DNA from 3 places in the Sporolactobacillus sp. BBK16-2 genome. Region 2 is predicted to be linked to each of the others. Evidence: riboswitches for the same ligand, from Rfam matches in the RefSeq annotation. Region 2 holds a riboswitch; each other region holds the start of a gene.

Region 1 (3,278 bases), 1.2 Mb from region 2:
ACAGCAGCAGCCAGTAAAACCGTCAGCCCGATCAGAAGCTCGCCCAGTACACTTTTCTTGAGAAAATCCCTCTGCTTCTTCACGCGCACGTTCGAATAGAGCGCAAACAGCAGCATGAGCAGCAGAAGAACCGCTTTTATGATGATGATCCAGCCATAAGTTGAGGTATATAATGCTCGAAATGACGTCAAGTGAATCAGCGTGCCGATCAAGCCGGTTAAAAAGATTACCCCAACTAAAAGAAGCGCAACGTTTGAAAAGCGATGCAACGTTTGCCAGTAGATCTTTTTTTGCTGCTCAGGAGAATCATTGTTTTTTACCGATCTGGGCAGGAAAAGCAGAAGGCAAAGTAAAGACCCAATCCAGATTGACGCGGCAGACAGATGCAGAAAGTCCGCAGCCACAGCCCAAACACGCAATTCCTGATCCTCAGTACCAGCGGCATGGCCGACAAATGCTTTGGACAAAGAAAAGACAAACAACAAGCCGATGAGCACCCATAAGAGTCCACGAACCGTTCGCTCGGATTGCGTGCGAAATAACCAGAAAAGAAGGGAGATGCACAGAATTAAACTACTGATTTGTAGGAACCATGGTGTACCGAATGAGGTCGTCAGCAACGTTTCGCCAACAGCTTTACCCGAAAACGCATGCAGCCAGTTCACATCAGCGTTACGTGTCACTTGAAGCGGCAGCGCGAGCAGAACGCCAAGCAGCAGAATCCCTGCGGCACTCCAAAGTGTTCGCCGCAGCGCCTTTTGGTTAAAAATCACTAGATTTCGTTCCGGATTGAAAAATTTCAGGAAGAACAGTATGCCAAAAAAGAAAGACAAACCAAGATAGATCAGCCATTGAATCACGAGTTGGTCCGCACCGGGAAGATCGCTCCGCGTATCACTGGAAGACTGCACATTTGCGGCACTTTCTTTCGGTTGTCCAACGTGAAAACCAATCGTTCCGTGAACGGCATGCCCATCTGCCGATACGACTTTCCAATTCATCCGGTAATAGCCGCTGGAAAGCTGCTTTTTTACACCATTTTCCAATACGCTTCGGTTCTTCTTGTTACGCTGCGCGTGATCTGTATCAACACGGCTGCCCTTTTGATTCAAAACCTCCAAGGTCAGAAAAGACGGTTGGATTTCTTCATTAAATTGAATCGTGACATTCTTAAGATTTCCGTTTACCTGTTGATTCTGAGCAGGGTTCGATTTCACAACAGAAGCGTGTGCCGATGCAAAACTAGCAAACATTAAAGGAAAAAAAATAAGAACGAGAAACGCACTAATTTTTTGTTTCATAGTTAATTAACCATCCGATCTTTCAGAATCATTGTTGTGCGTGGCCCCGCATGAAACAGCTAAAAAATTGCATCACGAAGAGCACAAAAGTCTGATCTAAAAAAAACAAGCCTAACGACGATGCGAAAGGTTTGCTGCGTTGGTTCTTTCTCATCTTCAAACACCATTCAGTGTTTCTGGAATGGACACCGTGCATGCATGCAAACATGTTGGTTGTCGGGGTTCATTGGGCCAGTCCCTCCCCCACTCTGGATAAGAATTCATATTCAATTCTCAACAAACACAGCACCCCGCCAAACTAGTCATCATTTTACCGAGTTTTACTTTGCGGCTTGCTGTTTTCCAATTTTGCCACACGCCTTCGGTCCAGTTTCGCCTCTAATGCTTGCATCACCGATTCTGTACTTAGCATTTCAGATATATTTTGCTGTACCAGCTTATTAAAAGACAAGAAACGCCTGCGCACCATGATCTTCCTCCTCTCATTATTATTCCAAGTATTATTATATGTTTTTGGTGTTTTTCACATTGTAATACAAATAGGAATCCGTATCAATAGTGATTTCTCAATAATGTCAATGTCTGCGAGACTATCCCCCTGACTTGCGATCAACAGAGACACTCCGCAGGCGTCCGAGCGCTTACTTCCGCAAGATGCGGAAGCTCCATTTTAGCCGCTTATCCCCGTTCAGCAAATCAAAGATCGTGAACTACATCGGGATTAAAATTCCGAGCTTCTAGTAACATCTCATACTTGCTTGGAACATCCAAGCAGCGGCTAAGTCTCTTTTACAAGTTAAGAAAGTATAGCGTTTTGCCTTGTCGGTACGACGATAAGGTCATAAGATTTGGTTGGGCGATCAGGTAAGCGTCCAATCCGAGAAATAAACGGAAAAATTCCGCTTAATTGGAAAATGAATGAAAAAATTGCTTAAATAGACGGAGAAATTCCGCTTATCAAATCGAAAAACATGAAAATGGAGGGTTTTTCTGTGTATAAGCGGAAAAATTACCCTTATACACCTGTGAAACAAGCGCCAGGATGCATATAACCGGAAAATCTCCGCTTATTTTATTCCGGCCGCGTTACTTAATTAAGGATCCCAATGATTTATTAGGAAACTTGGCTTCGCCAAGCCCCTGGCGAAGGCGAAGACTTAGTTGCGACGGCCATGGACGGACTAGTGTCCGGTGAGCCGCAGGACGCGGCGCTTTTTCGGACCGCTTACACTCGTTTCCTTTAAATGTTTTCTTATACTTTCCTACCAGTGTGAAACAGAAATGTCTGTTCGCGCACAAGCTTGATGATTCAAAACGGTATTTAGAGCAAATGAACTTTCGTATGTTTTTATATTCTGATTGACGCATTTGCATTGATAGGATTGCTTGAAGGATTTCTTCGACTTAAGTCATGTTTTTGCTTAAAGAAATTTTTGTACTTTCCACCAAATCGCGATTGGTGATCTGAAGACTCATGCTTTCAGCATCTTTAAGCCACGGATAGTCACGTTTTAGTGCTATTAAAAGATTATTTCAGAGCATAAGTAATCAAAAAAGTGGCTTTCGGATTATGTTCATACCGTTCGATCAGTATGTTTAGCATCTGATCCCAAACAAAACGGTTGTAGCCAAAGTTTCATTGGATGAATAGTTTTTGTTTTTTAGTGGGGTAGATTCATACGTTAAGCCCTTTTAAAGTCATCGTTTCACCTCTTTTCACAGCATAATAGCAGCACAAGCGTTCGCGCTTTCACTATGATTGAACCGGTTTCCAAACAAGAAAATGGAGACCCAAGGCGCTGATTCATCTCGGCAATGAATGGCCGAGTTTTCTCAGGCTGGTCTCCTTTATAAACGTTCTTAATCTTGGTACGAAAAAAAGATGTCTCATAGTCGCAGACCTTTGAGACACCTTCATTTTTTTATTTACATTTTAAAAGGATCAATTCGTAAAATTATTTATTCGCTCACTGATGA
Region 2 (3,278 bases):
CTGATTGTGCGCCTCATCTTTCAAGTGCACCAAATCAGCCATCTGCCGATCATCGGCAGCGGCGGTGTGATGACCGGCAGCGATGCAATTGAAATGCTGCTCGCCGGTGCTGCCGCAGTCCAGGTCGGGACCGCAAACTACCGCAATCCCGCTGCGATGATTGAAATCATCAACCAGATTCGCGACTATTTAATACGCGAAGATATCCATTCCGTCTCCAGCCTGATCGGTCAAGTAGACCTCAGCTGATGCAGATAAAAAGCGCGGTCAGTGCCGCGCTTTTTTTGTTGCTTAAAAACTAGCTCAATGCTGTGTGAAATTGAATGATGACATAGCAAACCCCAATGCCCATGCACGACCAGGGACAAGGACCAGAACCCATGCACGGAAAATGAGATTCAACGCACGAAATCGCTAAATCAATGCGCGAAAACCCGTCCAATGCATGAAAATACGACGCCAACGCACGAACCGGGGCCAGGATCCCCCCCATGCCCGAAATTCATGATCCAATGCACGATAATCATGGTTCAATGCACGATAATCATGGTTCAATGCGCGAAAACCCGAGTCCAATGCACGAAAATACGATGCCAACGCACGAACCGGGCTCAGGATCCCCCCATGCCCGAAACCAGTGATCCAATGCACGATAATCATGGTTCAATGCACGAAATCCCTAAATCAATGCGCGAACCCATGACGCCAACGCACGAACCGGGCTCAGGATCCCCCCCATGCCCGAAATTCATGATCCAATGCACGATAATCATGGTTCAATGCACGAAAAACCCCAATCAATGCACGAAAATACGATGCCAACGCACGAACCAGGCTCAGGATCGCCCCCCATGCCCGAAATTCATGATCCAATGCACGATAATCATGGTTCAATGCACGAAAACCCGAGTCCAATGCACGAAAATACGACGCCAACGCACGAACCGGGCTCAGGATCCCCCCCATGCCCGAAACCAGTGATCCAATGCACGATAATCATGGTTCAATGCGCGAAAACCCGAGTCCAATGCATGAAAATACGATGCCAATGCACGAACCGGGCTCAGGATCCCCCCATGCCCGAAACCAGTGATCCAATGCACGATAATCATGGTTCAATGCGCGAAAACCCGAGTCCAATGCACGAAAACCCGAGTCCAATGCGCGAAAACCCAAGTCCAATGCATGAAAATACGATGCCAACGCACGAACCGGGCTCAGGATCGCCCCCCCATGCCCGAAACCAGTGATCCAATGCACGATAATCATGGTTCAATGCACGAAAAACCCCAATCAATGCACGCCCCCCACTCCCAATGCACAAACTCAAGCATCTCAATTATGAAAAAATCGGGAATGCTGCTTAATTTAAATAAATCATATTGACAAACTGGGGATTAGGCCATATACTAACATCACAATTCCATTTCTTATCGAGAGCGACGGAGGGAACTAGCCCGATGAAGTCCGACAACCAGCACTTAGGTGTATGGTGTTAAATCTAGCAGACCGCTTGGGCGGTACTGGAAGATAAGAGTCAACGTTTACGCTCAGTAAAAGTTACTTTCTTATCGCGGAAAGTAGCTTTTTTAATTTACACATGAGCAAAAAATCTCCCTTTAAGAAATTGGAATAATGGAAAAGAGGGAGGAACAAGATGAGTGAACATGTGGTTCAAAGATTCGGGCCTGAGTATTATTGCAATGAACCCGGCGCGTTTGAACAGCTGCCCGAAATTCTGAATGACAGGCGGTGGCATAACGTCTTACTGGTTCACGGACATCGATCATGGGAGGCAGCTAAGCCTTATCTCCCGCTGGACCAGCTTACCAACGTTGCTGAAGCTGTGCATCAAGGCGAATGCTCGGAAAGCGAAATGGAACGCATTAAGCAATTAAGCATTCAGCATTCGAGCGATGTCATCATTGGTGTCGGCGGTGGGAAAATTCTCGATACCGTCAAAGCGGTATCCGCGCAGCAGTCCATTCCATGCGTGCTGCTGCCGACACTTGCCTCGAACTGTGCCAGTTTTACACCGATCAGCATCGTCTATAAAGAAGACGGCAGTCGGCTTGGAACGCTGAGGCATCGGAAATCAAACGACGTTGTGCTTGTCGAACCAAAAATTATCGCCGAGGCACCAATCGAGGCGTTTCGGTCCGGCCTTGGTGACACGCTCGCCAAATGGTATGAAGCACGCGTCCGTCTGAGCAAAATTCCGCAGGAAGAACGGAGCCTGCCGCTCCAACTGAGCTTTAATTACGCCAAAACCTGTCGCGATACTGTTTTTGAAAACGGAAGGCAGGCGCTTGACGCTGTGAAAGAAAAAACAGCAAGCCTTGCACTTCAAAGAGTCATCGACACCATTTTCATCGCTGCCGGACTCGTCGGCGGATTAGCCGAAGCACATGGCCGAAGCGTCGGCGCACATGCGTTTTTTAACGCCTCGACCTTTCTCGGACTCGAAGCAGTCGCACCACATGGCACCTTGGTTGCCTATGGAATCCTGCTTCAGCTCGAACTCGAAAGCAAGATGGCGGAACAAAAACAAGTCCTTGATCTGTATCAGGATCTCGGCCTGCCGACGAAGCTAGCTCAGGTCGGACTTTCACTCGGCAACGAGCAGCAGCTGAGCATCCTTGCCTATCACATGACCGATTCGGACTCTCGGATTCACGAGTTGCCCTTTGACGTGACAGCAGAGCACGTCCGGACGGCGATTGAAAAACTTGAGGCACGCGCGCAGCAGCACGCAGAAAAGGTGGAAACGACTCATGACTGAATTTGCAGCATCAGAGCGGTTGCAGGCACTTAAACCGAAATTTTTCGCCCAGCAAGCCAAAAAGATCAAGGCGCTGAAGGAAAAAGGCCTCGATGTCATCAATCTCGGCCGCGGGAATCCCGATCAGCCGACCTTTCCGGAAATCGTGAGCATCCTTCATCAAGCGTCGAAAGAAACGGCCAATCAAGGATATCCGCCCTACGGAGGCAAACAGAAGCTGAAGCAGGCGATCGCGGATTTTTATAAAATAAACTATCAAGTCGATCTCGATCCGGACACCGAAATCGCCATATTTAACGGATCAATTGTCGCATTGACGGCGATCTCGCTGGCATTGCTCAATCCGGGCGACACAGCACTTGTTCCCGATCCGGCATTCGGAGGCTATGAGATCGGTGTCACAATGGCGGGAGCGCATGCGGCTTCTCTGCCGCTGCTTGAGGAAAATGATTTTCTGCCCGATTACACGCATGTCCCACAAGACGTGAGCGAAAAG
Region 3 (3,278 bases), 1.5 Mb from region 2:
TGAATTTGTGTGTCATTATTAACAAATGATGTTGCCAGCCGGAATGAATAGACGGCATCATGCAGATAGCCTGGTTTCTTATCTTCCTTAAGCGGAAGACCTTCTCGAAGTGCTGGTTCGTCAACTTGAATCATGCGGATATCCGCTTCTTCAAGTGCGTGCACTTCTTTCTTTAAAGCGAGCGCGATTTGGTTGAAAACAGCTCCTTGACTGATGTCGTCGCGGACGAACGACCAGTTGTAGATCGTGACCGGTCCGGTAAGCATACCTTTTACCGGCTTATTTGTCAGTGACTGAGCATAGGCGCTTTCCTTCACCGTCATTGGATCTTGCCATGATACATCTCCGAAGATCAGCGGTGGTTTAACACAACGTGAGCCATAGGACTGAACCCATCCGAAACGCGTAAAGGCAAATCCGTTCAGCTTTTCTCCGAAGTACTCAACCATGTCGTTTCGTTCGAATTCACCATGGACGAGGACATCAATTCCGAGATCTTCCTGAATTTCGATCCATTTCGCCGTTTCATCTTTAATAAATTGCTCATAGCGTTCTTCGGACCATTCGCCGCGTCTCCAATTACGTCGGGCCTGACGAACTTCTTTCGTCTGAGGGAAGCTCCCGATTGTTGTCGTCGGCAGTGGTGGCAGATTGAAGGCATCGGCTTGCACTTGCTGACGAAGTTTATAAGAGCCGGGGCGTGACGGCAGTTCCTCGTCTAATTGATCAATTTCTTTTTGAACTTCTTTATTGTTGCGGTGTTCGGATTGCTGTAGTGTCTGCAGATCTGCACTGTTTTTCTGAAGGGCACCATAGATGGCGGCTTCGCTTTCATTAAGCCCTTTCGTAAGGTAAACGACCTCGGTCAACTTTTCATCGGCGAAGGAAAGACCGTTCAGAAGCACAGGATCAAGATTGGTTTCATTTGAGATCGTGACCGGTACATGGAGCAGGCTTGATGACGGTGTGACCCACAGATTCTCGTGATACTTAACTGATGAGAGCAGTGTCTGCAGTTCAGTAAGTGTCGCCTTTAAATCTGTCTTCCAAATATTTCGACCGTCTACAACGCCTGCAGCCAGTACCTTGCCTTCAGGGAATCCATAGGCTTTGATCGATGCCAAATTTTCTTCTTTGCCGTAAACAAAATCAAGACCGATACCGTCAACGGGCAATTGAACGACAGCTTCGTAATCATCAATCGCCTCAAAGTAGGTTTGCAGAAGAAGCTTCAGTTCAGGCACACCATTTTTAATAAAATGGTAGGCTTTCGCGAACGCAGCAAGATCTTCTTTGCTCTGTTCCTTGACAAGAATAGGTTCATCGATCTGCACCCATTCAGCCCCGGCTTCTTTCAGTTCTTGAAACACCTGTACGTACAATGGAAGCAGTGCGTCAAGCAGTGTATTAAAATGATCTGGATCATAACCCTTTGACAGCTTTAACAGCGTCACCGGTCCGACAATAACGGGCTTGGCGACGATACCGAGCTCATTCTTTGCTTCATTAAACAAATTAAGAAGGCGGTTTTCCGTCAGATAAGGTTTGGTTTCATTGCTGATTTCCGGAACAATGTAGTGATAATTTGTATTAAACCATTTGGTCATTTCCGATGCTTCTGAATTTTTGTTTCCACGAGCAATTGAGAAGTATGTTTCAAGCGATAGTTCTTTTTCATTTGATTTAAAGCGGTCGGGAATTAAACCGAAAAGAACAGCCGTATCAAGGACATGATCATAAAGGCTGAAATCTCCAACGGGAATCAGATCAACTCCAATGTCTTTTTGTTTTTTCAAATAGCTTAAGCGCAGTGTTTTAACCGTATCTAGAAACGTTTCTTTCGAAATTTTACCGGCCCAAAATTGCTCAAGTGCCTTTTTCCATTCTCTTTTTTCGCCGATTCTCGGGTATCCGAGATTCGCACTTAATACTTTACCCATGTCTTCATCCTCCTGTAATCTGCATAACAAATTTTTCGAGGGGGAAAAACAAAAGGCCTCTCTATTTTAGAGAGGCCTGAATTATCATCCGCACCCTCTTATCTTCCAAGATTCTAAAATACCAATCTTGCTGGAATTAGCACCTTTTCATAAAATGAAAGGTTGCCGGGCTTCACAGGGCCAGTCCCTCCGCCGCTCTTAATAAGAGTTTAATTAAGTTAATTTGAATACTAACATGGAATTTGGGATTCGTCAATGCTTTACTTCGACAACGCAAGTGGATTGAATCATTTATAAATAGTTTAAAAACAGCAAGATCTGCACGCAAAACATATTCACATTTTCACTTCATGTGACGATAAAGAAAGTGAGTATGTCTCTCAAACATGAACGAACAGCAGCGAAGACACAATGAGGGTGGATACGAAATGAGTGAGCAATTTAATCGAGACAGATGGCTGAAGGAAGTGGAGAAGCAGATCACTGATCAATCGATCACAGATCATTCTGTTCTAAAACGGATTCGACTGGCACAAATTCATAAACTGGATCTGCAACTGTTGAAATGGATGCGTCCATATCTTATGAATTATTACGTTAACATTGTCAATCAAATGAGCCAACATGTACTCGATTTATATAAAATAAAGAGCACGGTTCCGTCTCAAAAGACAAAAGAATACTTGAAAAATATGTATGCAGAACAAACTCGGCTTCTTTTCAACGGGTCTCTTGATCGGAGCGTTTTAGTACATTGCGAGCAAAATGCAGTTTTTTTTCTTGACCATGAGCTAAGCATTGCAAATCAAATTGCTCTTTTTAGTTTGTACCGTCGAGCGCTTATTGAAGCGGTCGAACATGAGGTCAATCATCCTGAACAAGCTTTATTTCTATCCGAATCTTTAGATAAATTTCTAAGTCTAGAGCAGCAATTGATTCTGGAACGTTATCAGCAGCTGAAGCATGAACGTGAACTTGAAAAAGAAGAGGTTATTCGCTTCAGAGCCTATCATGATGCACTGACCGGGCTTCCCAATAATTTGGTTGCTGAAGAATCGGTTGTCGATTTGGTCAAAGGATATAAAAATAGCAATCGGTCGTTCTCATTACTGAAAATAAATGTCGACCGATTAAAAATAATTAATGAAATTTTCGGTCGACAGATAGGAAATGAACTGTTGATCGCTTTATCCGGGAGAATGAAGGGAGCTCTTAAAGACTTCAATGCAGAATTGTATCGGATCAGCAGTGATGAATTCATGATTATCTGCAGAGACTGCTTGAATAAGCGCGGCTTGACACATCTCATCGAAACATTATTGCGGACAACCGAACAGC

Evidence for each region. Region 2 has a riboswitch for S-adenosylmethionine ahead of AC6F33_RS02685 (iron-containing alcohol dehydrogenase family protein). Riboswitches for the same ligand answer to the same signal wherever they lie in the genome.
Region 1: linked by a shared signal. The riboswitch ahead of AC6F33_RS14055 (copper resistance CopC/CopD family protein) and the one ahead of AC6F33_RS02685 (iron-containing alcohol dehydrogenase family protein) in region 2 are both predicted to bind S-adenosylmethionine.
Region 3: linked by a shared signal. The riboswitch ahead of metE (5-methyltetrahydropteroyltriglutamate--homocysteine S-methyltransferase) and the one ahead of AC6F33_RS02685 (iron-containing alcohol dehydrogenase family protein) in region 2 are both predicted to bind S-adenosylmethionine.

Annotation. Positions count from the first base shown of each region.
Region 1 covers NZ_CM187611.1:2,838,082-2,841,359, forward strand. Annotated here, with positions in the region: gene AC6F33_RS14055 (copper resistance CopC/CopD family protein) at 1-1,301, opposite strand, end outside; SAM riboswitch class I at 1,449-1,560, opposite strand; gene AC6F33_RS14060 (FbpB family small basic protein) at 1,612-1,770, opposite strand; gene AC6F33_RS14065 (MMPL family transporter) at 3,261-3,278, opposite strand, start outside.
Region 2 covers NZ_CM187611.1:506,400-509,677, forward strand. Annotated here, with positions in the region: gene AC6F33_RS02670 (dihydroorotate dehydrogenase) at 1-249, shown strand, start outside; gene AC6F33_RS02675 (hypothetical protein) at 724-966, opposite strand; gene AC6F33_RS02680 (hypothetical protein) at 997-1,269, opposite strand; SAM riboswitch class I at 1,428-1,537, shown strand; gene AC6F33_RS02685 (iron-containing alcohol dehydrogenase family protein) at 1,658-2,782, shown strand; gene AC6F33_RS02690 (aminotransferase class I/II-fold pyridoxal phosphate-dependent enzyme) at 2,775-3,278, shown strand, end outside.
Region 3 covers NZ_CM187611.1:2,509,124-2,512,401, reverse strand. Annotated here, with positions in the region: gene metE (5-methyltetrahydropteroyltriglutamate--homocysteine S-methyltransferase) at 1-1,940, opposite strand, end outside; SAM riboswitch class I at 2,036-2,148, opposite strand; gene AC6F33_RS12475 (putative bifunctional diguanylate cyclase/phosphodiesterase) at 2,369-3,278, shown strand, end outside.